2 regions of the Rhizobium sp. 2YAF20 genome follow, and region 2 is predicted to be linked to the other one. Evidence: predicted binding sites of a transcription regulator. Region 2 holds the regulator's gene; the other holds the start of a gene.
The links. The regulator HrcA, encoded in region 2, represses chaperone genes, less so after heat shock. The targets are predictions, from matches to a motif close to GTTAGCACTCNCNNNNNGNGAGTGCTAAC.

Region 1: a site for HrcA is predicted at 12,661-12,689, ahead of groES (co-chaperone GroES). Genes of this name have one in related genera too.

Annotation. Positions count from the first base shown of each region.
Region 1 covers NZ_JBFRFF010000026.1:83-14,705, reverse strand. Annotated here, with positions in the region: gene AB4Z52_RS24175 (DUF6572 domain-containing protein) at 71-397, opposite strand; gene AB4Z52_RS24170 (APC family permease) at 593-1,924, shown strand; gene AB4Z52_RS24165 (LuxR C-terminal-related transcriptional regulator) at 1,999-2,772, opposite strand; gene AB4Z52_RS24160 (amidase) at 2,897-4,300, shown strand; gene AB4Z52_RS24155 (hypothetical protein) at 4,292-4,486, opposite strand; gene AB4Z52_RS24150 (S1C family serine protease) at 4,658-5,563, shown strand; gene AB4Z52_RS24145 (DUF982 domain-containing protein) at 5,919-6,161, opposite strand; gene AB4Z52_RS24140 (hypothetical protein) at 6,636-6,827, opposite strand; gene AB4Z52_RS24135 (hypothetical protein) at 6,950-7,489, opposite strand; gene AB4Z52_RS24130 (DUF309 domain-containing protein) at 7,608-8,180, opposite strand; gene AB4Z52_RS24125 (hypothetical protein) at 8,377-8,499, shown strand; gene AB4Z52_RS24120 (substrate-binding domain-containing protein) at 8,595-9,611, opposite strand; gene AB4Z52_RS24115 (gluconokinase) at 9,800-10,363, shown strand; gene AB4Z52_RS24110 (GntP family permease) at 10,422-11,777, shown strand; gene AB4Z52_RS24105 (hypothetical protein) at 12,115-12,411, shown strand; gene groES (co-chaperone GroES) at 12,742-13,038, shown strand; partial or broken gene groL (chaperonin GroEL) at 13,102-14,623, shown strand, end outside.
Region 2 covers NZ_JBFRFF010000005.1:67,084-81,706, reverse strand. Annotated here, with positions in the region: gene sppA (signal peptide peptidase SppA) at 1-824, opposite strand, end outside; gene lptC (LPS export ABC transporter periplasmic protein LptC) at 1,064-1,729, shown strand; gene AB4Z52_RS09545 (LptA/OstA family protein) at 1,744-2,421, shown strand; gene lptB (LPS export ABC transporter ATP-binding protein) at 2,442-3,248, shown strand; gene rpoN (RNA polymerase factor sigma-54) at 3,406-4,968, shown strand; gene hpf (ribosome hibernation-promoting factor, HPF/YfiA family) at 5,214-5,789, shown strand; gene ptsN (PTS IIA-like nitrogen regulatory protein PtsN) at 5,861-6,325, shown strand; gene grpE (nucleotide exchange factor GrpE) at 6,374-7,045, opposite strand; gene hrcA (heat-inducible transcriptional repressor HrcA) at 7,139-8,227, opposite strand; gene rph (ribonuclease PH) at 8,397-9,113, shown strand; gene AB4Z52_RS09505 (VOC family protein) at 9,134-9,547, shown strand; gene rdgB (RdgB/HAM1 family non-canonical purine NTP pyrophosphatase) at 9,557-10,201, shown strand; gene hemW (radical SAM family heme chaperone HemW) at 10,256-11,416, shown strand; gene AB4Z52_RS09490 (saccharopine dehydrogenase C-terminal domain-containing protein) at 11,447-12,526, opposite strand; gene AB4Z52_RS09485 (gamma carbonic anhydrase family protein) at 12,574-13,179, opposite strand; gene AB4Z52_RS09480 (MarR family winged helix-turn-helix transcriptional regulator) at 13,173-13,706, opposite strand; gene dnaA (chromosomal replication initiator protein DnaA) at 13,813-14,623, opposite strand, start outside.

The DNA.
Region 1 (14,623 bases), on a different contig from region 2:
CATGTAGATGGCTCGTCGTATCGATCGGTGGAGCTGTCGGTGTGTCCGTCTCCACGATCCTGGCGTGGTGCTACAGGAAACGACAGCGCTGGCGGATTTCGGATATGCAGGGATATCGGCTAGCGCAGACGGTGTGTTCCAGGCTTTGCGAGGAAGCAATCCGAATTGTCGAGCTTGTACTGTAGTCGGAAGCCGTCAGTGGAAATCGATGTTTCAGCTTTTTGAAGAAGGCGGTTGCCTTTTCGTTCAAAGGAAACTTGCTGACTGAATCTATCGCTACCTCCCGCCCAACGGATTCAAGAAGCCTCTCCTTTAACTCCCCGCTTTCAATAATGCGCAGATATGCATTCAATTTGTCCTGTAAATGTACAAGATGCTCTCGCTCGACCGTGGGCAATCCGCCGGCTCTGGGAATGGAAATGATGCGGTCGTCATAACCTCTTGGTGTTATATTCGATCCCCCTCCACTGCGTCATGGTTTTGTCATCAAGAAAAATGCAAGCGGGGACCTTGCGTGGTACGGCCTGAATTGGTGCTGCGGAAGCCTCTCCGGACATAAGCGTTTCAAATAAAACCTTCCTGGAGCGGAAAAATGAACCAGCACATCAAACTTGACCGTACGCTCGGACTTTGGTCCGTCGTGCTCTTCGGCCTCGCTTATATGACCCCGATGATCGTCTTTGGTACCTTCGGCGCACTTGCTGCAGCAAGCCAGGGCACGACCGCAATGGCTTATCTCGTCGCAGCAGGGGCCATCCTTCTCACCGCCATCAGCTACGGCGTCATGGCACGGGTCTATCCGGTCGCAGGCTCCGCCTATACCTACGCCCGCCGCTCGATCAACCCTAGCATCGGCTTCCTCGTCGGTTGGGCGGTGCTGCTCGATTACTTCTTCCTGCCGATGGTCATCTGGCTGATTGGCGCTGCCTATCTTCAATCGGCCTTCCCCGCGATCCCAGGCTGGGTTTGGATCGTCGGCTTCATCGGGCTCACGACCATCGTCAACGTCGTCGGCATCGCCTTTGCCAATCGCGTCAACTTCATCCTGATGCTGGTGCAGCTCGCGGTCCTCGTCGCCTTCGTCTTTTTGGCAGCCCGCTATGTCATGGCTTCGAACGGTCCGGGCGGTCTCATCTCCGCAACACCATTCTTCAAGACAGGCGTGCCTTTCTCGGCCTCCGTCGCCGGAGCCGCGATCGCCGCTTATTCCTTCCTCGGTTTCGATGCCGTCTCGACGCTGACGGAAGAGACGAAAGACGCTAAACGGACCATGCCGCGCGCCATCCTCATCACCGCGCTTGCCGGTGGCTTGATCTTTATTGTGTCGGCCTATGTCACGCAGCTCGCACATCCCGGTGCCGACTTTGTTTCGGTCGACGCGGCCGCCAATGAAATCGCCAAGTCCATCGGCGGGGATCTCTTCGTTACGATCTTCCTTGCCACCCTGGTCGTTGCACAGTTCACCTCGGGCCTTGCAGCGCAGGCAAGCGTCGGTCGCTTGCTCTACGCCATGGGTCGCGACGGAGTGCTGTCGACGTCCTTCTTCGGAAGTCTGCATCCGAAGTGGCATACTCCGGTGCTGAACCTCGCCCTCGTCGGGATTGTTGGCCTTCTCGCCTTGTTCATGGACGTCACGACATCGACTTCCTTCATCAACTTCGGTGCCTTCCTCGCCTTCACTGCAGTCAACGTCTCCGTCATTGCCCTTTACCTGAAGCGCGATCCGGCTGTACGTCCGCTCGGTATCATCATAGGCATCATCGTGCCGGTACTAGCAGCGCTTTGCGACCTCATGCTGCTTGCCAATCTAGACAACAACGCCAAGATCCTCGGCGTCGTGTGGCTCGCAGTCGGCATCGTCTATCTCGGCTATCTGACGCGGTTTTTCCAGACAGCGCCGCCTGAGATGGACTTCGCCGAGTAGATTGCGAATGCGATCCCCGGCCCGCTGAAATGCGGGCCGAATTATCTGTATGATCAGCAAGGAGGCCTTGGATGTCAGGCCATGAAAATGCGGAAAAGCTCCGCCTGGCTGGAGATGACGAGCTTGGCGTAGATTTGACGGCGATGAACCTTCACCGTGTTCGGCGACAGGGTCAGAACCGCCGCAACCGACAGGTTCGAATGTCCCTTCAGAATCAAGGTCACGATCTCCAGTTCCCTCTTGGTCAACAATGGATGCTCGATCGTCGCCGGGGCGGTCTTGTTGTGAAGAGACAGTCTTGGGGCGCTGCCCCAATGGCGCTCACCGAGGGCGCAGACGACAGGGGCTGCAGCCTTGAGGCCAGCAAGTTCCTCAACCGAGAACAACGTCGTTCCGACCCGAGACAACGACAAGACGCCGACGCTGCCGCCTTCAAGCCTCAGCACGAAGCCGATCTCGTCGAGAATTTGCGTCGAGGCATAGTGGAGCCGATAATATTCACTTTGCATGAAATCGTCGGGCGCAAGCTGACGCATGACGATCAGCCGATCGCAGCCGCCATTGCGAACGGCATCGTAGAATGGGTCAAGCAGATAAGCTCCTGCAAGGTAGTGATCGACGATCACACCGCGCTCAGCGACAATCTTCTCGTTGTAGAGATCGAAAGCCCGTCCATCTGTCGAATAGTGAAAGCCGTTCATCATCTGGAACGGCGCAAGCAAGTGCAACACCGTCGCCAACGCGTCGGAAAAGGACCGCGAACCCACCACGCCGGCTGCCTGTCCGAGGGCTGCATTCCAGGCTTCGAAGGCGGGAAAGCCTGCGTTTCCCTTGCCGGCGGATTTCATCGAAAATCAGACCTTCCAAACGGTGTGAGCATTCCCGCAACAGAGGCAGAGTTTCACAATCCGGACGGTCTTTCCATCCCCAAGCCCACCATCCTCACCCCAACAGAGGCCTGAGCACATCAATATGCCATACATGACCGAAGCCTTCATCAAGCATCCGCTCGACCTGCCTGCCACCGATATTGCCGGTGGCATACGCTCAGGCGCATTTCGGTGCGAGGATGTGGTCGCCGAGTCGATCCGCCGCGCGAGGGTCGTCCAAGCGACGCTGAACCCGTTCACGATCATCCGCGAAGAAGAAGCGCTCGAAGCTGCTCGCAAAGCAGATGCGACCGTGCAGAGGGGAGAGGGAACCGGCCCTTTGCATGGCGTGCCGTTCGCAGCCAAGGATTTGACCCCCACCAGCGGAGACGTCACCACAATGGGCTCGTGGACAAAGGCGGACTGGGTACCGTTTGAAACCGCGCTATGCGTTCGGCGACTACAAGATGCTGGCGCGATCTTAGTGGGCAAGACGACGACGCCGGAATTCGCCTATTCGAGCTTCACCAACAGTCCGCGCTGGGGTATCACCCGCAATCCCTGGAATTCGGAACGAACAGCGGGTGGTTCGTCTGGGGGGTCGGCTGTTGCGGTTGCCACTGGCGTCGTACCCTTTGCGGAAGGCTCTGACATGGGAGGCTCCGTACGCATCCCCGCCGCCTTTTGCGGCATTGTCGGGCTGAAGCCCAGTCTCGGCCGCATTCCCATGACGATCCTGCCGAGTGTCTTTGACAACATCTCGCATTTTGGTCCGTTGGCACGCACCGTCGGCGACGCGACTTCATTTATGGCGGCCACGGCCGGGCCCAGCGACGAGGACATCTCATCTTTGCCCATTGGGTTTGATGGGCAAAGGGCTAGCAGGAACGGTCTGGCAGGGCTTCGTTTCGCCTTCTCCCTGGATCTTGGCTACTATCAGGTACAGCCGCAGGTGGAGGCTGTTATCCGACAAGCCGTCGCGGTGCTCCGGGAGGCGGGGGCCATCGTCGATGAAGTGCCAATGAATTGGACCCGTGCGGTAAACGACGAATGGTTTGATCTCTGGTGCGTCTTCATGTCAGCGTTTTTCGGCAACCTGCTTCCAGAGAGCCGCCATCACATGGATCATTCCGTGGTTTCGATGATCGAGCGGGGCCTGGCGATGAACGCGACCACTTACAAACGGGTGGAGCTACTTCGCACCGACATGTGGCGCGATATGGCGTCGCTGTTCAGGCGCTACGACGCTTTCCTTTGCCCGACCAACGCAATCACCGCGCCGCCTGTCCACGAGACGGACGACGACTACGTGGAGACACTGCCGGATGGCCTTTTCAAGGGATTGGATATGACCTGTCCTTTCAACATGCTGCCACAATGCCCAGCCTTGTCTTTACCGGTCGGACTTTCGGACGAAGGTTTGCCGGTCGGATTGCAGATCGTCGGCAAGCGTTATGCCGACGAAGATGTTCTGGCCATCGCCGCTGCGTTGGAGGCGCTAATCTGAACCATAGGCATGCTGCGGCGTTTCCTCCCAAAGGAGGAAACGCTGATGGAACATGCCAATAACAGACAGGTCCGCGAGCCAGGTTCCCGAAACCTTGATGTCGCGGATCATTGCAAGAAGATGGGTCTCGATGCGCACGAAGAACGGAAGTTGGTCAGGCTCCTTGGCAAACACGCTCCTTTGCATGAGATCAGTGCCAACGCACCGCACAAGCCACCGCGGTTCCGTTGATCTACGCGAATGATCGTCGCTCGACGTTTTGCCCAAAACGCCACAGAGAATTCTGCCGGCGCGCTCTTGTGTATGGCGCTGCGCATCCATAAGTGGCGAGGCAGCGGAGTCTACAGGGATCAATTCATGAATATCGATACGATCTTTCAGTCAATGGTGGCAGTGCGGTCTTCCATTCCCGAAGACGCCTTCACGGCAACGGCGCTGGGCATCCGGAGGGAAGGCAGCGGCGTGGTCATAAGGACCAACGGACTGGTGCTGACAATCGGTTACCTGATTACGGAGGCAGAGGAAGTCTGGCTGACCAGCAGTGACGGAAAAGTGGTCCCTGGTCACGCGCTTGCCTACGACCAGGAAACAGGCTTCGGACTTGTGCAGGCACTTGGTCAGCTTGGATGTCCAGCCGTGGATTTGGGCAATGCGGACGAGGCGAAGGTCGGCGATCCGGTCGTGCTTGCTGATGGAATGGGTCAGTACGTCGAAGCGAATATCGTCGCCAAGCAGCAATTCGCCGGCTATTGGGAGTACTTGCTGGACGAGGCGATTTTCATCTCGCCTGCCCACCCGTCCTGGGGAGGCGCCGCCCTCATCAGCCCGGATGGCAAGCTTCTCGGCATCGGCTCGCTTCGCATGGAATTGAGCCAAGGCGGGGCGAGAACCGACATCAATATGATCGTGCCAATCAACCTGTTGCGGCCGATTCTTGATGATCTGCTGAATCGCGGCCAGATCAGCCATCCGCCCCGACCCTGGCTTGGCGTTTTCTCCGCGGAAAGCAATGGCCAGGTCGTGGTGATGAACGTGGCCGAAGGAAGCCCCGGAGCTCTGGCCGGCCTACGCCAAGGCGACGTCATTTCCGAGATAGGAGATGGGCAGATCGCGGGTCTCGCCGACTTTTATCGCAAGCTCTGGGGAAGTGGGCCCGCCGGCACCGAGTTCCCGATGAGAATTCTGCGCAACGGACGTGAGGCCTGGCTGCGTGTCAAGTCAGCCGACCGGGGAAGCTACCTCAAGAAGCCTCGTATGCAGTGACGAGAAGGGGCGATGACTGGGCGCGTGCACGTCTCGCTGCTTTCCCCAAGCATGTCTGGACGCGCAAGCGCCTCAACCAGCATTTGTGACCTGTATTTCAATCTTAGTCCGGTAGCGTTTTCAGGCAGCAGCGATATCCAGATGAAACCGACGTGAAGAAGATCGTGACGACGAAACTTGACGATGAAGAAAAGAGGCTGCGCCTTTTGGCGTTACCTCATGATCCGGACCTTCAGCTACTCCTCACAACGGGTTGACTTACGTAACGGTATGTATACTTATAGGGGCGGTTGACCGCTTTGTGCAACCATTGGCCAGGCGCGTGTGCCCCCAATCACCGCGCGCCTGGCCGCCTTTATGCCAGATATTGCAGGTGGGCCTCGTCCGCAGCGACCAGGAAAGCGCTGCGCACCTCTTCCGGCTCCGCAGCATCGTTGAAGGCGTCGAGGACCGCCATTTCCGCTCGCCACCACGCGCGCCTATGATCCGGCCACTCGTCCAGCAGCAGTAACTTGCCGACATCCATGACCGTTGTGACGATCCTGTAGCGCCCGCCAACCTCGACGCTGACTGGGCGAAAGGTTCTCCGGTTTTCCATGACACGAAACCTCGCAGAAGCCATCTCGCTCAACGATTCTGCGCGCGAACCGTTCCGGTTGTTCGAAGCCGCAAAGCATTGTCACCGGGCGATCACCTCTCCTTCCGCCAATAGGCCTAGTTGGCGCATTCCTCCGGGATATCCCATCGGCATGCGCCTCAGCCCAATGGGACGCCGGAGTCATCGTCGCGTCGGCAATGGCCATGATGGTTGCGACCGAGAAACGAGCGGAGTTTGGTTGGGGGCGTCCGATGAGGCGACGCGGCACGATCACGCGAGGCCCTCTTGGGCAACAAGCCTGTCAGGCGGGCTACGATCCTACTCATCGCGTGGGTACGGGGCTCTTCGGCCAGCGATGTAAAAGCTGATATAGGTTGAAACCCATGATTGCGTTGCTCTGCAGGGAGTTGGCCGCCCTCCAGTGCGGAATTGGCCTTTGCGCGGGGGCGGTTCAAAATGACCTCATGGGCGTATTCAGGGTTTCACAACCTCGGCAAGTTCTGTCTGTGTAAGTCTCACCTCGGTCTCTCCCGGCTTCTCATCCGGATGTGAAAACTCTATACCCTCGGTTTCAGGCATATCGAGTGCTTGCGTTGTGTTCATTATTCCGACCGCTACGCGCCTATCGCGCTTCTTAACGGTCGCTTCGACCATTTTCTTAGACATCGGCTTATAGCTCCATTGGTTAAATCACAGAGATGCGCGATTTTGCCGATTCCTTACTCGCGCTCTGCGCACTCGCCCGAAGAGATATCTGACAAAGATGCCGTTTTGGCGTGCTGCTTCAATCAGGAGCTAGCACCACCTTCATTGTCCCATCGTGCCAGCGAACCGGCGCTGGGTGACCTGCCGCCATGAGGGCGGGCATCAAAATCTGCCCTTAAGGCCTCGCTAGCAATCACCCCGGGATCAGAGATCTCCATCACTCCGCGGTCTAAATCACGCCGATCTCTATCGATTTCTATGACGGTATAGAGTTTCTCGTTTCGGAATGCACTTGCCCCCATCGTCGCAACACTCTCGCCTGGCGTGGACGGGACTTTCATGAAGTTGCCTTCAAAGGCGGCTGCCACCACACGCGCATCGCCTGTTGTCCGTGCCGCGACCAGCACTTTGCCGCGCGAGGGTGCGATATCCCAATTGGGATCATTGAAGGCTGCGATAGGCACCAACTCGTAAACGCTGAGCGTCTCGCCACGTCCCACAAACGTCGATGACTCTTTAGCAGCATCGCGCGATTGAGCCTCAGCTTCCACAGAATGCCCGACAGCGATGCTACTGGTTCCTCTGAACGGTTCGTTTCCGTTCGTCTTGACGTCATTTGACATTCGCATGCTCCTTATGCAGCTTCGCCAATAATTGCGATATCCAAGGAAACGAGTGGGCGGAGCGGATAGTTCCGGCCAGATCAGAAGGACGATCTAGGACGGGCTAAAGTTCACAAAATTAAAGATGGGGTCCTTTCCGCGAACCAGTCGGCCTCCTTCTGGAACGCGACCCAAGTACGAATTCGAACACGGGCTGAGGCTCTCCTGGCGCTATCGCCTGCAAGGTGGCGGGAAGCCTTGCAGCGGCTTCAGCGCAATCAGCAAGCGCCGCAGGTGACATGCCAAGCGCGCGCTCGAAGACGCGATGCGGCCCTTGCATGAGTTGACGAAGCAGCACAGCGGCGCGGCCAGCATGGCGCATAGCTGCGACATGCTTGCCTTCGCGGATCTTCACCCCGGCTGCCGACAACAGGATCAAACCCTTAAACAGCATCCGCAATGGACCGCCTCTCTCGGCTACCTGCCAGAGACCCTCCCAAGCCTCATGCGCCTCCCAATAGTAGCCGTGATTGAAGAGGTCGAGACCCCAGAAGAATATGTCTGAGCCAAGCGACGCTGCAGCCGCGACCGGCAAAGGATCGACATGATGGTAGCTATGTCCGGCGGGGTCGCGCACAGGATGCGGCTGCCTACCCGGCAGATACGCGTAGGCCGGAAAGATCTTTTCCGGCCGCCAACGGGGACGCGACATCAAACCAATTGCCATCAGGAAGTATATCATGCCAACGACTGTGGTCTGATGTGAAACTTCTAAATAGCTGTCTGCTCAACTGAAAAAGCGGCCATTCTTCAGATCACTGGCGGCGCAAACGAGCAGCAAAACGTGGCGGCTCGCCGGTCTAACATCGAAGCACATGCTGATGAGGGCGGGGACCGGATGGGGCTATATGCCAGAGCCCATGATCCGTGACGACATCGACAACGGTCGGCTGGTCCGCGCTGGACAAGGCGGACGCGCCGCCCGCACTGGCGGCATCATGGTGACCGAGCGCTTGCTGACTCAGGTCTAACGCCGGTGGCGGTCTGAGGCGTTGACGTCCCAAACCGCGATAATCAGTTTCGTTTCGTCACAAACGGAATTCGTCGATCTCTAAGTTGACTCGGTTCAACTGCTTTCCCTAACGACCAGCTCGAAGCCGAGATCCAGAGCCGGGGTCTCCGGCGTTCTCCCATTGAGGAGGCTGAGAAGGCTTGAGGCGGCGTGCTGTCCGATGGTAGCGCGCGGCGTGCGAACTGAGGTCAGGCGCGGAACCATCTGCCCCGCTCCTGGTAGATCGTTAAATCCGACCATCGAAATCTGCTCGGGGATTGCCACGCCCCTGCGCAGCGCTTCAAAGGATGCCCCGAAAGCAAGATCGTCGTTGCAAAAGAAGACCCCGTCTGTGTCGGGATGCTCCATCAAGAGCCGGTTGAAGAGATCGCCGCCAAGTTCCACGGAAGACGGTTCCGGCGTCATGATTTCGAGCGCCGGCGGAAGACCAGCCCTGACGATCGCTTGCTGGTAGCCGTCGCGACGCTGGAGAACGCGGGCATCGAGCTGGGCCCCCACGAAGGCCAGCTTTCGCCGTCCCCGCGAAAGAAGATGCTCGGCAACCTTGGCCCCAGCCGCTTCTTGTGAAAAGCCGACACAGACGATGCCCTCCTCCTGCCGCAGTTCCATCATGTAGACGCAAGGCACCCCGGCATTTGCCAGAAGCCGTGCGGCAGTCTCGCTTCGATTGAAGCCGGTAAGCAGAATGCCGCATGGCTGGAACGAGAGATAGTTGCGAATAAGTTCTTCTTCCTCATCCTGGCGGTAGTGGTAGTTGCCGATCAAGACCTCAAACCCACGCGGGCGCAGCACATCTTGGATGGCCTCCAGGGTCTCGATAAACAGATGGTTCGACAAGGCGGGAATAAGCACAAGGATCGATTGGCTGCGCGCCGAGGCAAGCGTCCGCGCTGCCGGGTTGGTCACATATGCCAGTGCCTTGGCGGCGTCATGCACCCTGGTTGCAAGTTGCGGGTCGACCGTTGCGATTGAGCGCAGTGCGCGTGAGGCGGTAATCTGCGACACGCCGGCGCGGGCTGCGACCTGCGCAAGCGTCGGCCGGCCGGTGGCGCGCGACGGTCTGTCCTTCATTAAGAATCTCCTCCGACTTGCAAAATCCTACAATGATTAATAAGATAGCGCTATCTCAAAGTCGTCTTGGCGTCTTTGCGGGAGGAAACAGCGTCGATTTTCGCGTCTTGGATCGGCCAGGCTTCTGCCGGCGGTTTGTTTCAAGAGAACGAGATAGCGCTATCTCGGAGGAGGATATTGTGGGTAGGATGCCGGCCCTTGTGGTGATGGGCGTATCAGGCTGTGGCAAAAGCAGCGTCGGCCAAGCGATTTCGGATGCCGTCAACGGCACGATGATCGAAGGCGATGCCTTTCACCCGGAAGAAAATATCAAAAAGATGAGCGCGGGCCACCCACTCACCGATGAGGATCGGGCGGGCTGGCTAGCTCGCCTTGCGACAATTTTGCAGGACGCCGTCAGGAACGGCGAGCGGCCGGTGCTTGCGTGCTCGGCGCTGAAGAAAAGCTACCGCGACATTCTGCGCAGCAAGACGCCCGACCTTGCCTTCGTCTTTCTGGAAATGACGAGACAAGTGGCGGACGAGCGCGTTAGCCACCGGCCCGGTCATTTCATGCCTGCAAGCCTTGTCGATAGCCAGTTTGCGACCCTCGAGCCACCGCACGGCGAGGAGAACGTCTATCCCGTCGACGCCACCTTACCCATCGCGGAGATCGCCCGGGGCGCGGTCGCATGGTGGGAGCAGACACCAGTTGCTGACGGCAGAAAGCCAATGCCGCCGACAAAGGCCCAAACCGGCGCGCTCAAAGCATAAACCAGACAGGGACCCGCAGGGGCCCGTCCCACTCAGAACTTTTCGCGGAGGAATTTCAATGCTCGGACTGACTCGGGAGACCTATCTTCTGGTTGATGCTGGTGTGACCATCATCGGCCTCATACTTCTCATCACGCGCTTCAAGATACACCCATTTATCGCGCTGACCATCGCCGCCGGATTCTTAGGGCTCACCTCCGGTATGGCGACAGAACTAGTGATGAAGTCCTTTCAGGACGGTTTCGGTGGGGTCCTTGGCTTTGTCGGCATCGTGCTCGGGCTTGGCACCATGCTCGGCAAACTCATGGCGGAATCGGGCGGCGCAGACCAGATTGCCCAGACATTGATCCGCACCTTCGGCAAGGAACGGGTGCATTGGGCGATGATGCTCGCAGCCTTCCTCGTCGGGCTACCGCTCTTCTTCGAAATCGGCTTCGTGCTCCTCGTGCCGCTGGTCTACATCGTCGCGCGCCGGTCGGGAGTGTCGATCGTCAAGGTCGGAATTCCCCTTCTCGCCGGTCTCTCGGTCGTTCATGGTTTGGTGCCGCCCCACCCTGGCCCGCTTCTGGCCATTAGCGTCTTCGGCGCGGATATCGGCAAGACGATCTTCTACGGCCTCATCGTCGGCCTGCCGACGGCTGTGATCGCCGGGCCAATCTACGGCTCATTCATCGCTAAAAGAATTCCGGGCGAAGCATCGCCGGAATTGATGGAACAATTCGTGCGCGATGATGTGGACACAGCCACAATGCCAAGCTTCACCGTGACGCTCGTCACGATCCTGATGCCGGTGTTCCTGATGCTTCTCAAGGCGCTCGCCGATATCGCCCTTGCCGAGCACAACGCCGTACGCGTCTGGATGGACCTGATTGGCCACCCGATTGCCGCCCTGCTCGTGGCACTCCTCATCAGCTTCTACACCTTCGGCTCCAATTGCGGCTTCTCACGCGACAAGATCATCAAATTGCTGAACGACAGCCTTGCGCCGGTTGCCTCCATTGTGCTCATCGTCGGTGCTGGTGGCGGCTTCAAACAGATGCTTGTTGCCAGCGGCGTCGGCGACGTCATTGGCCATATGGCCGTTCAGGCATCCGTGTCGCCGATCCTGCTTGCCTGGCTGGTGGCAGCCGTCATCCGCGTCGCCACGGGCTCGGCAACGGTTGCGACAATCACCGGCGCAGGAATTGTCATGCCGGTCATATCCCTCGTCCCCGGCGTCAACCGCGAACTGCTTGTGCTGGCAACAGGCGCTGGATCGGTGATCTTCTCCCACGTCAACGATGCTGGTTTCTGGTTGGTAAAGCAGTATTTCAACATGACGGTCGCCGAAACCTTCAAGACCTGGAGTATTATGGAAACAATTATCTCGGTGGTCGGCCTCGGCTTCATCTTGCTGCTGTCGCTCGTTGTTTAGATCGGTATGGCTCTACGTGCGTTGATTCCCCGCGTCGGTGCGCGAGCAACGGATGATAGAGGCTGGTCCTTCCCACTAGACATCGCTGGCTGTGCGCACCCGTGGTAGCGGCCGCGGTCGGCTTGTTTGCAACCCCAGCGAGTTGGCCGGCTTGTGCCTATCACGGTTCGCGGAAGTTGATCGAAGGTTGGATCCCGATGCTGGAGACAATCATGGGCATGGAACAGACGCTGCTCGAAAACAGAACCGATCATGTTATAGGAATCGGCAGCGACGGGATCCGACCCGGCCGCTTGCGATGCCTTTCTTCCGTCCTCCGAAAGCCTGTGAGCCGCGCATGTCTTCATCACCCGACCAACGCCGTGCAGCCGCCGAAACCGTCCTTGCCAGAATGCGATCGGCAGGCATTGTCTTTGATGACGACCCAATGGTGAAGGGTTTGATTGAGGAGTGGATCAATGGATGGCTCGACATGCCGGACGTGCTCGACCGATATCAACAGCTTCTGAAAGACCGCTATGCCGGCCGCCGTGCCGTCGCTGCTTCCTGTGCTTCCCGTCCGTTAGGAGAGCGTGGTCAGATGTCGACTGGCGATCTCCTCAAGCAAGTAGAAAAGTTGATCGGCGGGACGTGACGCTCCCCCAATCTGCCAATTCTTGTGCCAGGGGCTCCTTCGCGCATGGCCGCGCGGCGACAGAGGAACTTGCATCAATGGCGAAGCCGTCCTAGCCGACTTATGGAGACGCAATGGCGCATTTGCCGCAGGTGCATTCGACCGCGAGCGCCTTGCAGCGGGTTTTCAACCGTCGCCTCGCGCACATTGCATGGCCTCCTGTGTGCCGTTTCTCATGCCCGCAACTTAAAATGCACGACGCACGATGCTGCTAGCACTCTAGGCTGTAGAGTGCTATTGATGGCATATGAGGGCAGCCTGTCGGCTACGATCTCATCAAAGGATCCCAAAATGACAAAGACCAATTTCCGTCCGCTCCACGACCGCGTCGTCGTCCGTCGTATTGAGGCTGAAGCAAAGACCAAGGGTGGCATCATCATTCCTGATACTGCCAAGGAAAAGCCGCAGGAAGGCGAAATCGTCGGTGTCGGTACCGGCGTTCGCGACGACAGCGGCAAGGTTATCCCGCTGGATGTCAAGGCTGGCGACCGCATTCTGTTCGGCAAGTGGTCGGGCACTGAAGTCAAACTCGACGGCGAAGACCTTCTCATCATGAAAGAAGCCGACATCATGGGCGTTATCGGCTGATCCAGCCGGACACCTCATCCAATTCATGACTACCAATGGGCAATGAGCCCGGGAGTTCTTCCTATGACTGCCAAACAAATAAAATTCGGCCGCGACGCGCGCGAAAAGATGCTGCACGGCGTCGACATCCTCGCCGATGCCGTCAAGGTAACGCTGGGCCCCAAGGGCCGCAACGTCATCATCGACAAGTCCTACGGCGCTCCGCGCATCACCAAGGACGGCGTCACAGTCGCCAAGGAAATCGAACTTGAAGACAAGTTCGAAAACATGGGCGCGCAGATGGTCCGCGAAGTTGCTTCGAAGACCAACGACATTGCCGGCGACGGCACCACGACTGCAACGATTCTTGCCCAGGCGATCGTTCGCGAAGGTGGCAAGGCAGTTGCCGCCGGCATGAACCCGATGGACCTGAAGCGCGGCATCGACCTCGCCGTCGCAGCGGTTGTCAAGGACATCGTCGGCAAGGCCAAGAAGATCAGCACGTCTGAAGAAGTTGCCCAGGTCGGCACGATCTCTGCAAACGGCGAAAAAGAAATCGGCGCTTATATCGCCGAAGCCATGCAGAAAGTCGGCAACGAAGGCGTCATCACCGTCGAAGAAGCCAAGACCGCTGAAACCGAACTCGAAGTCGTCGAAGGCATGCAGTTCGACCGCGGTTACCTCAGCCCATACTTCGTGACCAACCCGGAAAAGATGGTCGCAGAACTGGAAGACGCTTACATCCTTCTCCATGAGAAGAAGCTCTCCAACCTGCAGGCGATGCTCCCGGTTCTCGAAGCCGTCGTTCAGACCGGCAAGCCGCTCCTCATCATCTCGGAAGACGTCGAAGGCGAAGCTCTTGCAACGCTGGTCGTCAACAAGCTGCGTGGCGGCCTGAAGATCGCTGCCGTCAAGGCTCCTGGCTTCGGCGACCGCCGCAAGGCCATGCTTGAAGACATCGCCGTGCTGACTGGAGGGACTGTGATTTCCGAGGATGTTGGAATCAAGCTCGAAAACGTCACGGTTGAAATGCTTGGCCGCGTCAAGAAAGTGACGATTTCGAAAGAGAACACCATTCTCGTCGACGGTTCGGGCCAGAAGTCCGACATCGAAGGCCGCGTTGCCCAGATCAAGGCTCAGATCGAAGAAACCACGTCCGACTACGACAAGGAAAAGCTGCAGGAACGTCTTGCCAAGCTGGCTGGCGGCGTTGCCGTCATCCGCGTCGGCGGTGCGACTGAGATCGAAGTCAAGGAAAAGAAGGACCGTATCGACGACGCGCTGAACGCAACGCGCGCCGCCGTTCAGGAAGGTATCGTACCTGGTGGTGGTACGGCTCTGCTGCGCGCTTCCGTCGTCCTCAACATCAAGGGCGCCAACGAAGACCAGACGGCCGGCATCAACATCGTCCGCAAGGCGCTGCAGTCGCTGGTTCGCCAGATCGCTGAAAATGCCGGTGACGAAGGTTCGATCATCGTCGGCAAGATCCTTGAAAGCAACACCGACAACTACGGCTACAACGCCCAGACCGGCGAATTTGGCGACATGATCGCCATGGGTATCGTCGATCCGGTCAAGGTTGTTCGCACGGCTCTGCAGAATGCGG
Region 2 (14,623 bases):
GAAAAGAAGAATGAGGAGGCCTTGCTCGATGCGTCCCAATCGACGATCGGCAGGTCCTTTTTAACCTTGCGCGTTTCAAGATAGGCGCGGATGTCATCCTCGCCGCCGAGACTGTCTACCAGCTTGTTCTGAAGCGCCTGGCGGCCGGTAAAGATGCTGCCATCGGCAAGTTTCAAGACCTGCTCACGCGGAAGCTTGCGACGGTCGGCAACAAGATCGACGAACCAGGCATAGCTGTCCATGACCATGTTGCGGATCATGGTCTTCGCTTCCTCCGGCGGCGGATGGAAAGGCGAAGGCTCCGCCTTCATTGGGGCAGACTTGATCTCGTCCAGGGAGACGCCGATCTTGTCGAGCAGGTCTTTGGCCTGGGGGTATTGGAAGATAACGCCGATCGAGCCGGTTATCGAGGTTTCGCCGGCGACGATATCGTCGCCGGCCGTGGCGATCATGTAGCCAGCCGAGGCGGCAACTGTGCGTATGTCGGAAACGACAGGCTTCTTCGTCGCAACGTCGCGGATCGCCCGGAAGATGCGCTCTCCGCCGTAAGTCGTGCCGCCGGTCGACGAGATCGACACAACCAGCGCCTTGACCTCGTTATTGTCCTTGATCTTCTTGAGCCGATCGAGCAGTTCCTGATCATCCTGGATGAGACCCGAGATGCGGACCCGCGCAATCTGCGGGCCGCTTGTGCCGGAAAAGTCCCCGCCCACAAAACGATAAAGCGCGAAACCAAGCGCAATCAAAAGGATAACGGCAACGACCCGCCAAAAGCCAAGCCTGCGGCGCAATTGCCGGCGATCCGCGATTGCAGAACTGTCCATGAGACCCTATTTCCTTCCATGTCAGTAATATAATATCCACGCTTCCAATCGGACGCCCTATCGGGTAGGGCCATCGCCGGTCGGTTATAATCGCCATGATTTGGACTTTATGCCTATATTGTTTGTTGCAGAAAAAAATCCATATTGGCAAGCCAATGCAATAATGCGAAATGGTCAGGTAAGCTTGCTCGTTTATTGTGCAGAGCGTCTTTCAGGACCGACACAGACGGACCCATTGCATGCTCAACACTCTTGAAACATCGGAGCAGGCGAGAAGCACTGCGCGTGAGATGAGTGCGTATAAAGACGCTCTCTTTCATTCTGCGCGCGTGAAGAAGCTGAAATTCCTGCTACCCGTCGCCGCGATCCTCATTTCCATGATCTTTATCGCCGTGTCGGTCGTGCGCGCCTATCTGCCTGAGAACATCAAGATTGAAGGCGCAAGGATAGAGGATGGCAAGGTCGTCATGGAAAAGCCGGCGATCGCTGGCCGCAATGCTGACGGCATCAACTATTCCATGCTCGCCGAAAAGGCGCTGCAGGATCTCAAGGATCCGAATATGATCACGCTCAAGAACATCAAGGCGGCGATGCCCGTCAACGATGGCGTGATTGCCCACGTCGTCGCACTGAGCGCCGATTTCAATCGCGCCGCCGACACGCTCAAGATGACCGAGCCATTTACGGTCACCATGGACAACGGCGTGCGCGCCGAATTCCAGGGAGCTTACCTCGACGTGAAGGCAGGCAAGCTAATCACCGACCAGCCCGTTGCCATCTACAAGGGTAGCGCCTCCGTTGTTGCGCAGTCGCTCAAGATGACGGATAAGGGGACCGTAATCGAATTCGACGGGCAGGTTCGCATGCATATCGACCCTGCCACCATCCACAATTCAGGCACCTAACAGCCGGACGGTCCATGACAAACAATCGTCGTATCTCATTTTCTAGCCCTGCCGTTCGCAAAGCCGCTCTGGCTGGTGCGGTGGCCGTCTTTTCGCTGGTTGTTGCCGTAGGCGCGAACGCGCAAACGACGACGACCAAGCAGATGCCTGGCCTTCAACTCTCCAAGGACCAGCCGATCCAGATCGAAAGCGACAAGCTCGAGATCCACGATCAGGACAGCACTGCTGTCTTCACCGGCAAGGTCAACGTGGTTCAAGGTACGACCACGATGCAGGCCGGCAAGATGACCGTGTTTTACAAGAAGAAGCCGCCGGCCGACGCAACCGCAACGGCGAAGCCGGCTGCGACCGCCCCGGCTGATGCCAAGAAGACCGATGCCAAGAAGCCGGCCACCAGCGATTCGGTCGTCTCTGGAGACGCCGACATCGACCACATCCTGGTCAGCGACAAAGTCTATATCGTATCGGGCACGCAGACCGCGACTGCCGACAATGGTTCGTTCGACATGGCGGCACAGCTTGCGATCCTCAAGGGCGACAAGGTGGTGCTGACCGACGGGCCGAACGTTTTCACCGGCTGCATGCTGACCGTGCACATGAATACCGGCGAGGCGCAGCTGGACAGCTGTGGCGGTCGAGTTCAGATCCAGCTGGACCCGAAGTCGAAGCAGACCCCGCAAAAAACGAACTGATCGCCGGATAACTCGTGAAAATGACATCGCTATCCAGCCTGTTCGGCAAGTCCGAGCCATCAGCGGCGGCGCCCGAAGCGCCGACCACGGACAAGGCCCGCTACCAGGGAACCCTAATCGCACGCGGATTGACCAAGACCTATCGCACGCGCCGCGTCGTCAACGGCGTGTCACTGGTCGTCAGGCGTGGCGAGGCCGTCGGCCTTCTCGGGCCGAATGGCGCCGGCAAGACCACCTGTTTCTACATGATCACCGGGCTGGTTCCGGTCGATGAGGGAACGATCGAGATCGACGGCAACGACGTGACGACGATGCCTATGTATCGCCGCTCGCGTCTGGGGGTTGGTTATCTGCCGCAGGAAGCGTCGATCTTTCGCGGTCTAACGGTTGAGCAGAACATTCGTGCCGTGCTCGAAGTCCACGTCGGGGACAAGGTCCAGCGCGAGAAGAAGCTCGATGAGTTGCTCGAGGAGTTTCATATTCGCAATTTGCGCACGGTTCCGGCCGTAGCGCTTTCAGGCGGCGAGCGACGACGCTTGGAAATCGCCCGCGCGCTTGCGACCGACCCGACCTTCATGCTGCTCGACGAGCCTTTTGCCGGCGTCGACCCGATTTCGGTCGCCGACATCCAGAACCTGGTCCACCACTTGACGGCGCGAGGCATCGGCGTGCTGATCACCGATCACAATGTGCGCGAGACGCTCGGCCTCATCGATCGGGCCTATATTATTCATGCGGGTGAAGTTCTGACGCATGGACGGGCGAACGACATCGTCAACAACCCCGAAGTCCGTAGACTCTATCTTGGCGACAATTTCAGCCTCTGATAGGATGCTGCAGGCCGGAAATTCACCCTACCTTCACAGTTCCACTTGACCAAACCCGATAAAAAAGCAATTTTCGGGCCAGTTTGAAATTTGCCACTTTTCCCCAGGGCTAAGCAGGCGGTTTCAGGAGGAATTGTAGGGGAGTTTCGCGTCCACCATGGCACTGTCGGCCAATCTTTTCCTGCGCCAAAGCCAATCTCTCGTCATGACTCCGCAGCTGATGCAGTCCATCCAGTTGCTGCAGATGACGCATTTCGAGCTCAATCAGTTCATCGCTCAGGAAGTTGAAAAGAACCCGCTGCTCGAATTTACGCCAAATGACGGCGAAATGGGCAGCGGAAACGGCCGCGAACAGGACGGTGAGTCCTATGGCGGCGAGGATGGCGGCCACGGAGAGGACGGATCGGACAGGAGCAATAGCGAGCTCAACAGTGACTGGTATGAAAGCGAGAATACCGGTCATGCCGATCGTCTGAATGCCGAGCTCGATGCAAATTTCAGCAACGTCTACCCCGATGACAGCCCGCCTCAGCGTCTCGACGCACCGGAACTCGTCAGCCAATGGAAATCGATGCCCGGGAGCGCGGAAGCGCCCGAGAGCTACGATCTCGATGATTTCGTCGCCGGTCAGATTTCGCTGCGCGATCATCTCAACCAGCAAATTCCATTTGCGTTGCGTTCGCAGCCGGACAGGCTGATTGCTCAGCTCCTCGTCGATCAGCTCGATGATGCGGGATACCTCCAGGCCGACATCGGTGAGACAGCCGCGCGGCTCGGTACTGCACCCGCCGATGTGGAACGCGTGCTTGCCACATTGCAGACACTCGATCCGCCGGGTGTCTTTGCCCGTTCGCTGGCCGAATGCCTCGCAATCCAGCTCAAGCAGAAGAACCGGTTCGATCCCGCCATGGAGCGGCTGATCCAGCATCTCGAATTGCTCGCGCGGCGCGATTTCGCGACACTCAAGCGGGTCTGCGGCGTCGATGAAGAAGACCTCCTCGACATGATGACGGAAATCCGCCAGCTGAACCCCAAGCCCGGCAGCGATTTCGAGACAGGCATTTCCGAGGCAATCACCCCCGATATCGTCGTCAGGGCCTCCTCCGATGGCAGCTGGCTAGTGGAGCTCAATCCCGACACGCTGCCGCGAGTGCTGGTAAACCAGTCCTATTTCTCATCGGTCTCGAAGACCGGCAGCGACCACGCCTTCCTGTCGGAATGTCTGCAGAACGCAAACTGGCTGACGCGCAGCCTCGACCAGCGCGCCAAGACGATGATGAAGGTGGCAACCGAGATCGTCCGGCAGCAGGACGCATTCCTTGTAGGCGGCGTCGATCACCTGCGGCCGCTCAACCTGAAGACCGTCGCAGACGCCATCAAGATGCATGAATCGACCGTCAGTCGCGTCACCTCGAATAAATACATGCTGACGCCGCGCGGATTGTTCGAGCTCAAATACTTCTTCACGGTTTCGATCAGCGCGGTCGAAGGTGGAGACAGCCACTCCGCAGAGGCGGTGCGACATAGAATCCGCCTGCTGATCGCGCGGGAAAGCCCCGATGCCGTGCTTTCGGACGACGATATCGTCGATACGCTGAAGACCAGCGGCGTCGAACTTGCTCGCCGTACAGTTGCGAAATACCGCGAAGCGATGAACATCCCCTCTTCCGTCCAGCGGCGGCGGGAGAAGCGAGCCATGGCAAAAGTCGCGGGGTTCTAGACCGGCCACCCTCAATCTCGCGTTGCGGTGCCGCTCGTTATTTGCCAAGGGATCGGTTGACTTTGCCCTTGGGTGCGGCTAGAAGCCCGCCGCAATCGGCGTCCGACGCCATTGCCGGGACTTATCCCCGCCATCCTCAAGGCGTTTGAAAATCGCAATTTGTCTAAGAGCGTGCGAAGTGCTTGGATGAGCAGGTGGCTTGGCGTAAAGTGCCACGCGCAAACCACTAAAAAAAGGGAAACTCCATGAGTGTGCGTGTATCCGGTAAACATATGGAAATTGGTGATTCATTCCGGCAGCGGATCGAAGACCACATCGGTATGGCCGTCACGAAATACTTCGACGGGGGGTATTCGGGCCATGTAACGGTGCAGAAATCGAGTTCGCGGTTCGAAGCGGATTGCAAATTGCACCTCGACAGCGGCGTGGTACTGCATGCGGCCGGCGAAGCGATGGACCCGCAATTGGCGTTCGATGCCGCTTCGGCTCGCATCGAGAAACGGTTGCGCCGATACAAACGCAAACTGAAGGATCACCAGAGCGCCAGCCACTCGAACGGCTTTGCCGAGGTTTCTTATACGGTCATGGACAGCGTTCCCGATGAGGACGACGAAATCGCCGACGATTTCTCCCCGGCGATCGTGGCCGAGACGACGAAGCAGCTAAAAACCATGTCGGTTGCGACGGCAGTGATGGCGCTCGATATGACCGACGAGCCGTTGCTGATGTTTCGAAGCCCGGGCAAGAACCACTTGAACATCGTTTATCGCCGTCAGGACGGCAACATTGGCTGGATCGACGCCGCCAATATCAAAGGCTGAGAAAAGAAGACGAGCGGCGGTTCGCCGCCGCTCCTCCGCCGTCGGATCTCAGCATATGAAGGAATAACAGAATGGCATTGGCAGATTTGCTGCACCAAGATGCGATAATCCCAGGTTTGAAGGCAAATTCTAAAAAGCAATTGCTCCAGGAGCTGGCAGCCAAGGCCTCCAAATTGACCGGACTGCCCGAACGAGAAATCTTCGACGTCATTCTGCAGCGCGAGCGCCTCGGCTCCACCGGGGTCGGAAACGGGATCGCCATTCCACACGGAAAGCTCGCCGACATCAAAACCATCATCGGTATTTTTGCGCGATTGGACTCCGCGGTCGATTTCGAGGCGCTGGATGATCAGCCGGTCGACCTGGTGTTCCTGCTGCTGGCGCCGGAAGGCGCCGGTGCGGATCATTTGAAGGCGCTATCGCGGATCGCCCGGGTGTTGCGCGACCAGGATCTCGTTGCAAAATTGCGTGCGACGGAATCCGCCTCGGCGATCTACTCTTTCCTTAACGAAGAACAGGCGTCAAACGCCGCCTGACCTTCGTCATAGTAGCTAGGTCGTGGAATTGACGAGACGCCTGAGAGATCAGGCGTCTTTTTCGTCAAAAGGACTATTGGCGCCGAGTTCGCTTTCGGTCAGCTTCGGGCCGCCCTTCGCCACGCCGACCATTGCCGGGCGCAGGACGCGTTCGCCGATGCTGAAACCGTCCTGGACAACCTGAACGACCGTGTTGTTCGGCACATCGGCGTTTGGCACTTCAAACATTGCCTGATGGAAATTCGGATCGAACTTCTGGCCGATCGGATCCAGCTTGCGAACACCGTGTCGCTCAAGTGCCGAAAGCATCGCTCGCTCGGTCATCTCGACGCCTTCGATCAGCGTCGAAAGGCCGGCGTCCGCATTCTCCCGGACTTCTGCCGGAATGGCGTCGAGTGCGCGGCGCAGATTGTCGGAAACGGCCAGCATGTCGCGGGCAAAGCCGGCGACAGCGTAGGATTTGGCGTCCTTGACTTCGCGCTCGGTGCGGCGACGCAGATTGTCCATGTCGGCGGCGAGCCTCAGATAGCGATCGCGCAGTTCGGCGTTTTCAGCCCGCAATTGCTCCGTCTGGTCGGGTTCCTGTGAGACGGCTGCATCCACGGAATCCTGCTCCATATCCGCAAGGTTGTCGGTCTCCCTGGCCTCAGGTCCATTGTGGGTTGTTTCGTCGGTCATGACGGTCTCCGAATTGGTCTGTCGAAAGGATGTGCCCGATATCGAGGTTTGGTCGGAAAAAATCAAGTCTGCATGGCAAAGAAGGCAGCATTCCTACCGCTGAACCTCATTTAATCAGCCAGGGTTGTGCCGCCTTCACTTCCCCGCGCGCGACAGGCGGGAGATGAGCTGCGCGGTGTAGTCCACCATGGGCACGATACGGGCGTAATTCAGCCGCGTCGGACCGATGACACCGACCGCGCCGACGATCCGATCATCGTCGTCACGATAAGGAGCCACGATCAGCGAGGAACCCGACAGCGAAAACAACTTGTTTTCCGAGCCGATGAAGATGCGAACGCCAGGCCCGCTTTCGGCCAGATTGAGGATTTCAATCAGGCTGTCCTTCTTTTCCAGATCATCGAACAGCATCCTCAGGCGATCGAGGTCGCCGGCATCGGCAAGGCCCTCGAGCAGGTTTGCGCGACCGCGGACGATCAGCTGCGTCGGCTTTGCCTCATCGCCATCTCCGGACCAGACGGCGATGCCACGCTCGACGAGATCGCGCGACAGCACGTCGAGCTCCTGGCGGACATCGTGCTTTAGCGTTTGCAGTTGCTTGCGCAAATCAGGGAGCGTCTGGCCGGTCATATGGGCGTTGAGGAAATTGGCAGCCTCGGTCAGCTGCGACGACGTCACTCCCGCCGGCAGCTCGATGATGCGGTTTTCGACCTGGTCGTGATCGCCGACGAGGACGGCGAGCGCCTTGGTCGGCTCAAGACGGATGAACTCGACATGTTTGAGAATAGGATCGCTCTTGGAGGTTATCACCAACCCTGCCCCGCGGGACATGCCGGACAGCATGCCGCTTGCCTTGGTCATGACCGTTTCCATCGGCTGGTCGCGATTGCTGCCGCGGACCTGCCGGTCAATGGTGGCCCGATCTTCGGCCGAGAGATCGCCGACCTGCATGAAGGCATCGACGAAGAAGCGCAATCCCACCTGCGTCGGCAGACGCCCGGCACTGATATGCGGAGAATAGATCAGCCCAAGCTCTTCTAGATCGCTCATGACATTGCGCACGGAAGCGGGCGACAGAGACATCGGCAGCAGGCGCGACAGGCTGCGTGAGCCCAAGGGTTCGCCGTGCTCCAGATAGCTTTCGACAATGCTGCGAAAGATTTCCTTGGAGCGTTCGTCAAGCGCCGAAACGGCATCCGAAATCGACGACGTCGTAAAACCCATTCGCCTTAAAGTCCGTCCGGTTGATCCTCAGCAAGGATATAGCCGTTCGATCGGCAATGGCAAAAGGGAAATGTCGCCTGCAGTCTCGCAGCCGACCATTCCGCCTGCTTTTCCTTTGCAAATGGTCCTCGGCAATCGTAGAAGCGGTCAACAACATCAGGAGAACAGGATGCGGCCTTCAGGCAGAAAAACCGATCAGATGCGCAAAGTGTCCTTCGAACGCAATTTTTCCAAGCACGCGGAGGGTTCGTGCCTGGTGAAATTCGGCGACACGCATGTGCTCTGCACCGCCAGCCTTGAGGAAAAGACCCCGCCGTGGCTGCGCAACAGCGGCAAGGGATGGGTCACCGCCGAATACGGAATGCTGCCGCGGGCAACTGGAGATCGCATGAAGCGGGAGGCCGCAGCCGGCAAGCAGGGCGGCCGTACCCAGGAGATCCAGCGGCTGATCGGCCGTTCGCTCCGGGCCGTTGTCGACCTACAGGCGCTCGGCGAACGCCAGATCACGCTCGACTGCGACGTGATCCAGGCGGACGGCGGCACGCGGACAGCCTCGATCACCGGGGCATGGATTGCGCTCTACGACTGCCTGAAGTGGATGGAGAGCCGCAACATGATCAAGACCGAGCGCGTGCTCAAGGATCATATCGCTGCCGTTTCTTGCGGAATATTCGCAAGCCAGCCGGTGATCGACCTCGACTACCTCGAGGATTCCTCTGCCGAGACGGACGCCAACTTCGTCATGACCGGCGCCGGCGGCATTGTCGAGATTCAAGGCACTGCTGAGGGCACGCCCTTCAGCGAAGAGGAATTTGCTATCTTGATGCAGCTTGCCAAGGCCGGCATCGCCGATCTTGTTTCTTTGCAGAAGCAGGCGATCGCCTGAAGCGGAAAGACTATCGGCCAATGAACCCGTTGGAAGGAATTCTGGAAACCGCGCTTTATGCGGAGGACCTCGACAAGGCGGAAGCCTTCTATGCCGGGGTCCTCGGTCTTCAGAAAATCTCGCGGGGCGGCAACCGACATGTGTTTTTCCGCTGCGGACCGGGTGTTCTGTTGATCTTCAATCCGCTGGAAACCATGCGGCCGCCGGAGCCAGGCAGCCTGCCGGTGCCGCCGCACGGCACAAAGGGAGCCAGCCACGCCTGCTTCCGTATCTCGGGTGAGAACATCGATGCTACGGCTGACAAGCTCAGGGCTGCCGGCGTCGCCATCGAGTCTGATTTTCATTGGCCGAACGGCGGCCGTTCGATCTATTTTCGCGACCCGGCCGGCAACAGCCTGGAATGCGCCGAAGCCATCATCTGGGGCCTCGATTAAGGAAAACGCATGCGCAAACTCGAAACAAAGACGATCGTCGTTGCCAGCCACAATGCTGGAAAGATCCGCGAGATCCGGGACCTGATCGGCCCTCTGGGCTTCACCGCGAAGTCGGCCGCCGAACTCGACTTCGTCGAGCCGGACGAGACCGGAACGACGTTTGAGGAAAATGCCACCATCAAGGCGCTTGCTTCCGCCAACGTATCCGGCCTACCCGCCCTGTCGGATGACAGCGGCCTGGTGATCGACGCGCTCGGCGGTGCACCCGGGGTCTATACCGCCAACTGGGCGGAGACCGCCGACGGAGTACGGGATTTCCAGATGGCGATGTGGAAGGTGGAGGCGGCCCTCAAGGATGCGGGCGCGACCGAGACGCAAGCGCGGACCGCCCGCTTCGTCAGCGTCCTCTGCCTTGCGTGGCCGGATGGACACACGGAGGTTTTCCGCGGCGAGGTCGAGGGCACGGTCGCCTGGCCGCCGCGTGGCACGCAGGGCTTCGGATACGATCCGATATTTCAGCCGCAGGGTTACGACACCACGTTTGGCGAGATGAGTGCCGAGGAAAAGCATGGCTGGAAGCTCGGCGACCCCCAGGCTCTTTCTCATCGCGCGAGGGCGTTCAAGCTCTTTGTCGAAACCTGTCTGGAAGCGTAGGATCGTTTGGTGGACACACTGGATCAGCAAAGCCCGAGCCTGCGCGATGCGCATATGCTGCCCGACACCGGCGAGCCCGGTTTCGGCGTCTATGTGCATTGGCCTTTTTGCGCGGCCAAATGTCCCTATTGCGACTTCAATAGCCATGTCCGTCACCAGCCTGTCGATCAGCCGCGCTTCACTGCGGCTTTCTTGCGCGAAATGGCAGCGATGCGGGCGCTCAGCGGACCAAAGACGGTCACGAGCATCTTTCTCGGCGGCGGCACACCGTCGTTGATGGATCCGGCCACCGTCGCCGCCATCCTCGATGGCATCGGCCAGAACTGGTATGTGCCTGACGGTATCGAGATCACCATGGAGGCCAACCCCTCCAGCGTCGAGGCAGAACGCTTTCGCGGCTATCGTGCCGCCGGCGTCAACCGGGTTTCGCTCGGCGTCCAGGCCCTGAACGACCGGGATCTTAAATTTCTCGGCCGACTGCATAATGTCGAGGATGCGCTGAAGGCGATCCGGCTGGCGCGCGATATTTTTCCGCGCATGTCGTTCGACCTCATCTATGCCCGGCCGAACCAGACGGTGGAGGAATGGGAGCAGGAGCTTAAGGAGGCAATCTCCTATGCCGTCGACCATCTTTCGCTCTATCAGCTGACGATCGAGGAAGGCACGCCGTTCTTCGGGCTGCACAAGGCCGGCAAGCTGATCGTGCCGGATGGCGAGCAATCCGCCGTGCTTTACGAGGCAACGCAGGAGATCACCGAGCGCGAAGGAATGCCTGCCTACGAGGTCTCCAACCATGCCCGTCTCGGCGCCGAAAGCCGCCACAACCTTACCTATTGGCGCTATGGCGACTATGCCGGCATTGGCCCCGGCGCCCACGGCCGCCTCACCCGAGGGCGGGATAAGCTGGCAACGGCGACCGAACGCAAACCAGAAGGCTGGCTGGAGATGGTCGAGCGCGATGGCCACGGTGTCCTCGACCAGGAATTGCTCGGTTATGAGGAACAAGCGGACGAATTGCTGCTGATGGGCCTGCGCCTGAAGGAAGGCATCGACTTGGTCCGCTGGCAGCAGCTCTCCGGCCGCGAGCCGGACCCGAAGCGCGAAGAGTTCCTGCTGGAACACGGCTTCATCGAGAGGCTCGGCAATTCCCGCCTGCGCTGCACACCATCCGGCATGCTGATCCTCGATTCCGTCGTCGCCGACCTCGCCTGCTGAAGGGCGGTTGACCTGCCACCGATATCACGCTCAACCGACTGGCTTCTTCTGATCGAAAAGGCTGCCGGTGCGCGTCTTTAGAAACATGTCGAGAGGGATATGTTCCTGATGGAGGAAGCCCGTCGAGGGTAGGTGCCCATCGCGTACCATCTCGATGACGGCGACGACCGAGGCTGATGTCGTCCAGGAGATTGCCGTGCGGCGTTCGCCTGAAATTTCGATTGGGTAATAGGCCCGAACGAATTCGCGGCGGCGAAGGCTACCGTGTTCGATCCCCTCGGCAGAAACGTGAACATAGACGACATCGTCATCGACCGGCGGCTTGGCTTCCGTCAGAATCTCGCCGGCGGCTGCCCGGTGGTCGCGCATCAGCAGCTCGTGGAAGAAGAAGTTCATCAGCTCCATATGACCAGGATATCGCATGGTCTTGTAATCGAGGTTGTCGACGCGGCCGAGCATGGTGGTGCACATGGTGCCAAGGCCGCCCGATGTGGTGAAGGCTTCAAGCTTGACACCGTTGACGTAGAGCGTCTCCAGCCATTCCATCGGCGAAACCAGCTTGCGCACGCCACCTTCGATGACCTCGCAATCGTTGAGATACTCGTTGACGACACCTTCCGGCGACCAGTTGAAGGCATAGCCAAGCAGGCCCGTTGGGTGTTGCGGCAGCGCGCCGACGCGCATGCGGATCGAACGGCAGCGCTCGAAGGCATCAGCCAAGCTGGTGCCGACAATGCCGACGAAACCGGGCGCCAAGCCGCATTGCGGCGCCATCAGCCCACGAGATGTCCGCGACAGTTCGATGATGCCGTTGGTGGTTTCGACATCTTCGGTCAGGTCGAAATAATGGATGCCGGCCAGATGCGCCAATCGCGCCAGTTCCGAGTTGAGATGGAATGGCAGGCAGGAAAGAACCGCCTCCACCCGCGAAAACAATTGGCCGATGATAGCCGCGTCGGAAACATTGCCCGCCTCGCATGCAAAGGGTGTGATTTCCTTCGGCAGCTGCATGTCCACGCCCGTGACCGTGAAACCGCTCTCATGCAGCAATGTTGCAGCCAGCCGCCCGACCTTGCCGAGGCCGAGAACAGCTATTCTTTCAAAACTCATATGGCTTCCCCCCAAAGACGCTGCGATTTCCCTCCCCGCAGCGCACTCTACGACTCTATCGCCATCGTTCTACGATGAACCGCGAGATTATTCGATAGGGTCTCCGTCACCGCCCGCATCAAATCCGACGCTGTGCGATCGACGCCATAGACGAAGCCCGGAAAGTCGAGCGGCTGCTGAAGCGCCCAAATTTCCTCGTGCCGGTCAGCTGAGAATAGCTGCGCCGGGTTTCCGACTGCAACCCATCCGATGGGCACCGTTGCGCCGGGCTCAAGCTCCGTGCGCAAATGAACGACAGCATTGATGCGGACCTCGCAACCCGCACCGACGACGGCGCCGTGAAAGATGCTTGCACCGGTCGCAATGAAGACCTCATCGCCGATGGTCGCGCCGACGATGTGACTGTTCGACCCAACCAGGCAATGGTTGCCGATGGATGTCGCATGGCGTGCAGTCGCCCGAATGACCGCGTTCTCAAGGACAATGCAATAGGCGCCGATCCCGATAGTGCCACCGGCTTCCGCGACGATGCGAGCGCCGGGCATGACGCGACAGCCCGGCCCAAGCGTCACGTCGCCGCAAACGGTGGCGTCGTCGGCGACCCAGGCCTCCGGATCGATCATCGGCTTCCTGTCATCATAGGCCGTCAGCATTCGGACTTTTCCCTTCCCTGATCTGCAATGGTTTCGAGTTCGGCCGCCCGGCAGCCGATCGGACAGACCTCCGCGCTGCAAAGATCGTGCTCGCAAAGACGGCAGCTTGTGCGCGCGAAGGCGCGCGACGTGGTGGCACCGGCGAGGATCTTGTCTACCAAGGCTTCGAGCAGAGTGCGCTCGCTGGCGGAAAGGCCATCCAGCAGATCGGACAGGACGGCCAGCCTTGCCACTTGCAATGCGCGTGCATGGGCCACGCCAGTACCCGTCAACCTCAAAGGGGTCGCCCGTCCCTGCTGAGCCAGCCGCTCGACGAAGCCTTGGCGGACCAGGCCTTCCAATACCCGCACTGCCGTTGGCTGGGAGACACCCGCTATCACCGCCAGTTCCGAGCCGGTCAGACGCGGCTTGAAATAAAGCATGGAGAGCAGGGCCGCAGCGCTCGGCGAGAGATCGCCGAGGACATGCTCTATCCTGTCGGTCACCATCAGGCCCAGGGCGCCGAGTTTGTTCGCATCCAGCATCATATGCATAGGCTATGCATATGATGCTGGATGTCAAGATATAGCGCAAAACGACATAGGGCCGGCAACCAGTGCCGGCCCTATGTCGTTCGAGCAAATCGCCAAAATGCTATTCGTTGATCAGGCGCTTCAGCAATTCGATTTCGTGCGAGAGCTTGGTGTCTCCCGAAATCAGTTCCTCGATCTTGCGGACGGCATGGAGAACCGTTGTGTGATCGCGTCCGCCGAAGCGGCGACCGATCTCCGGGAAGGAGCGCGGTGTCAGCGTCTTTGCCAGATACATGGCGATCTGGCGCGGTTTGACGATGACGCGGGTCCGCCGGTTGGAGACCAGCTCCTGACGCGATACATTGTAGTGGCGGGCAACGACCCGCTGGATGTCTTCGATGCGCACACGACGCGGCTCGCCGGAGCCGACGAGATGAGCCAGCAGCTCATCGACGCGTTCCACCGTCAGGTTCGGTTCAAACGACCGACGGAAGACAAGCTGATTGAAGGCGCCTTCCAACTCGCGCCCGCTTGCAGTAACGCTTCGCGCGACATGCTGGAGCAGATCCTGCGGGATATCAAGCGACGGATCGTCGATACGCGCAACGTCCAAGCGGCGCTTGAGGATTTCAAGGCGCATCTCGTAGTCAGGTGCCTCGACCTCGATGGCAACACCGCCCTGCAGGCGCGAACGCACCCGCGGATCGAGCGATTCCAGTTCCCATGGGGCGCGATCGGCCGCAACGACAACCTGCTTGGCGCTGTCGAGCAGCATGTTCAGCAAGTGGCAGAATTCATGCTGGATCATCTTGCCCTGCAGGAACTGCATGTCGTCGATGATCAGAAGGTCGATGTTTCGAAGCGAGTCCTTCAGCGTCAGCGCATCATTGTCGCGGATCGCGGTGGCAAAGCGCCACATGAAGTACTCCGCC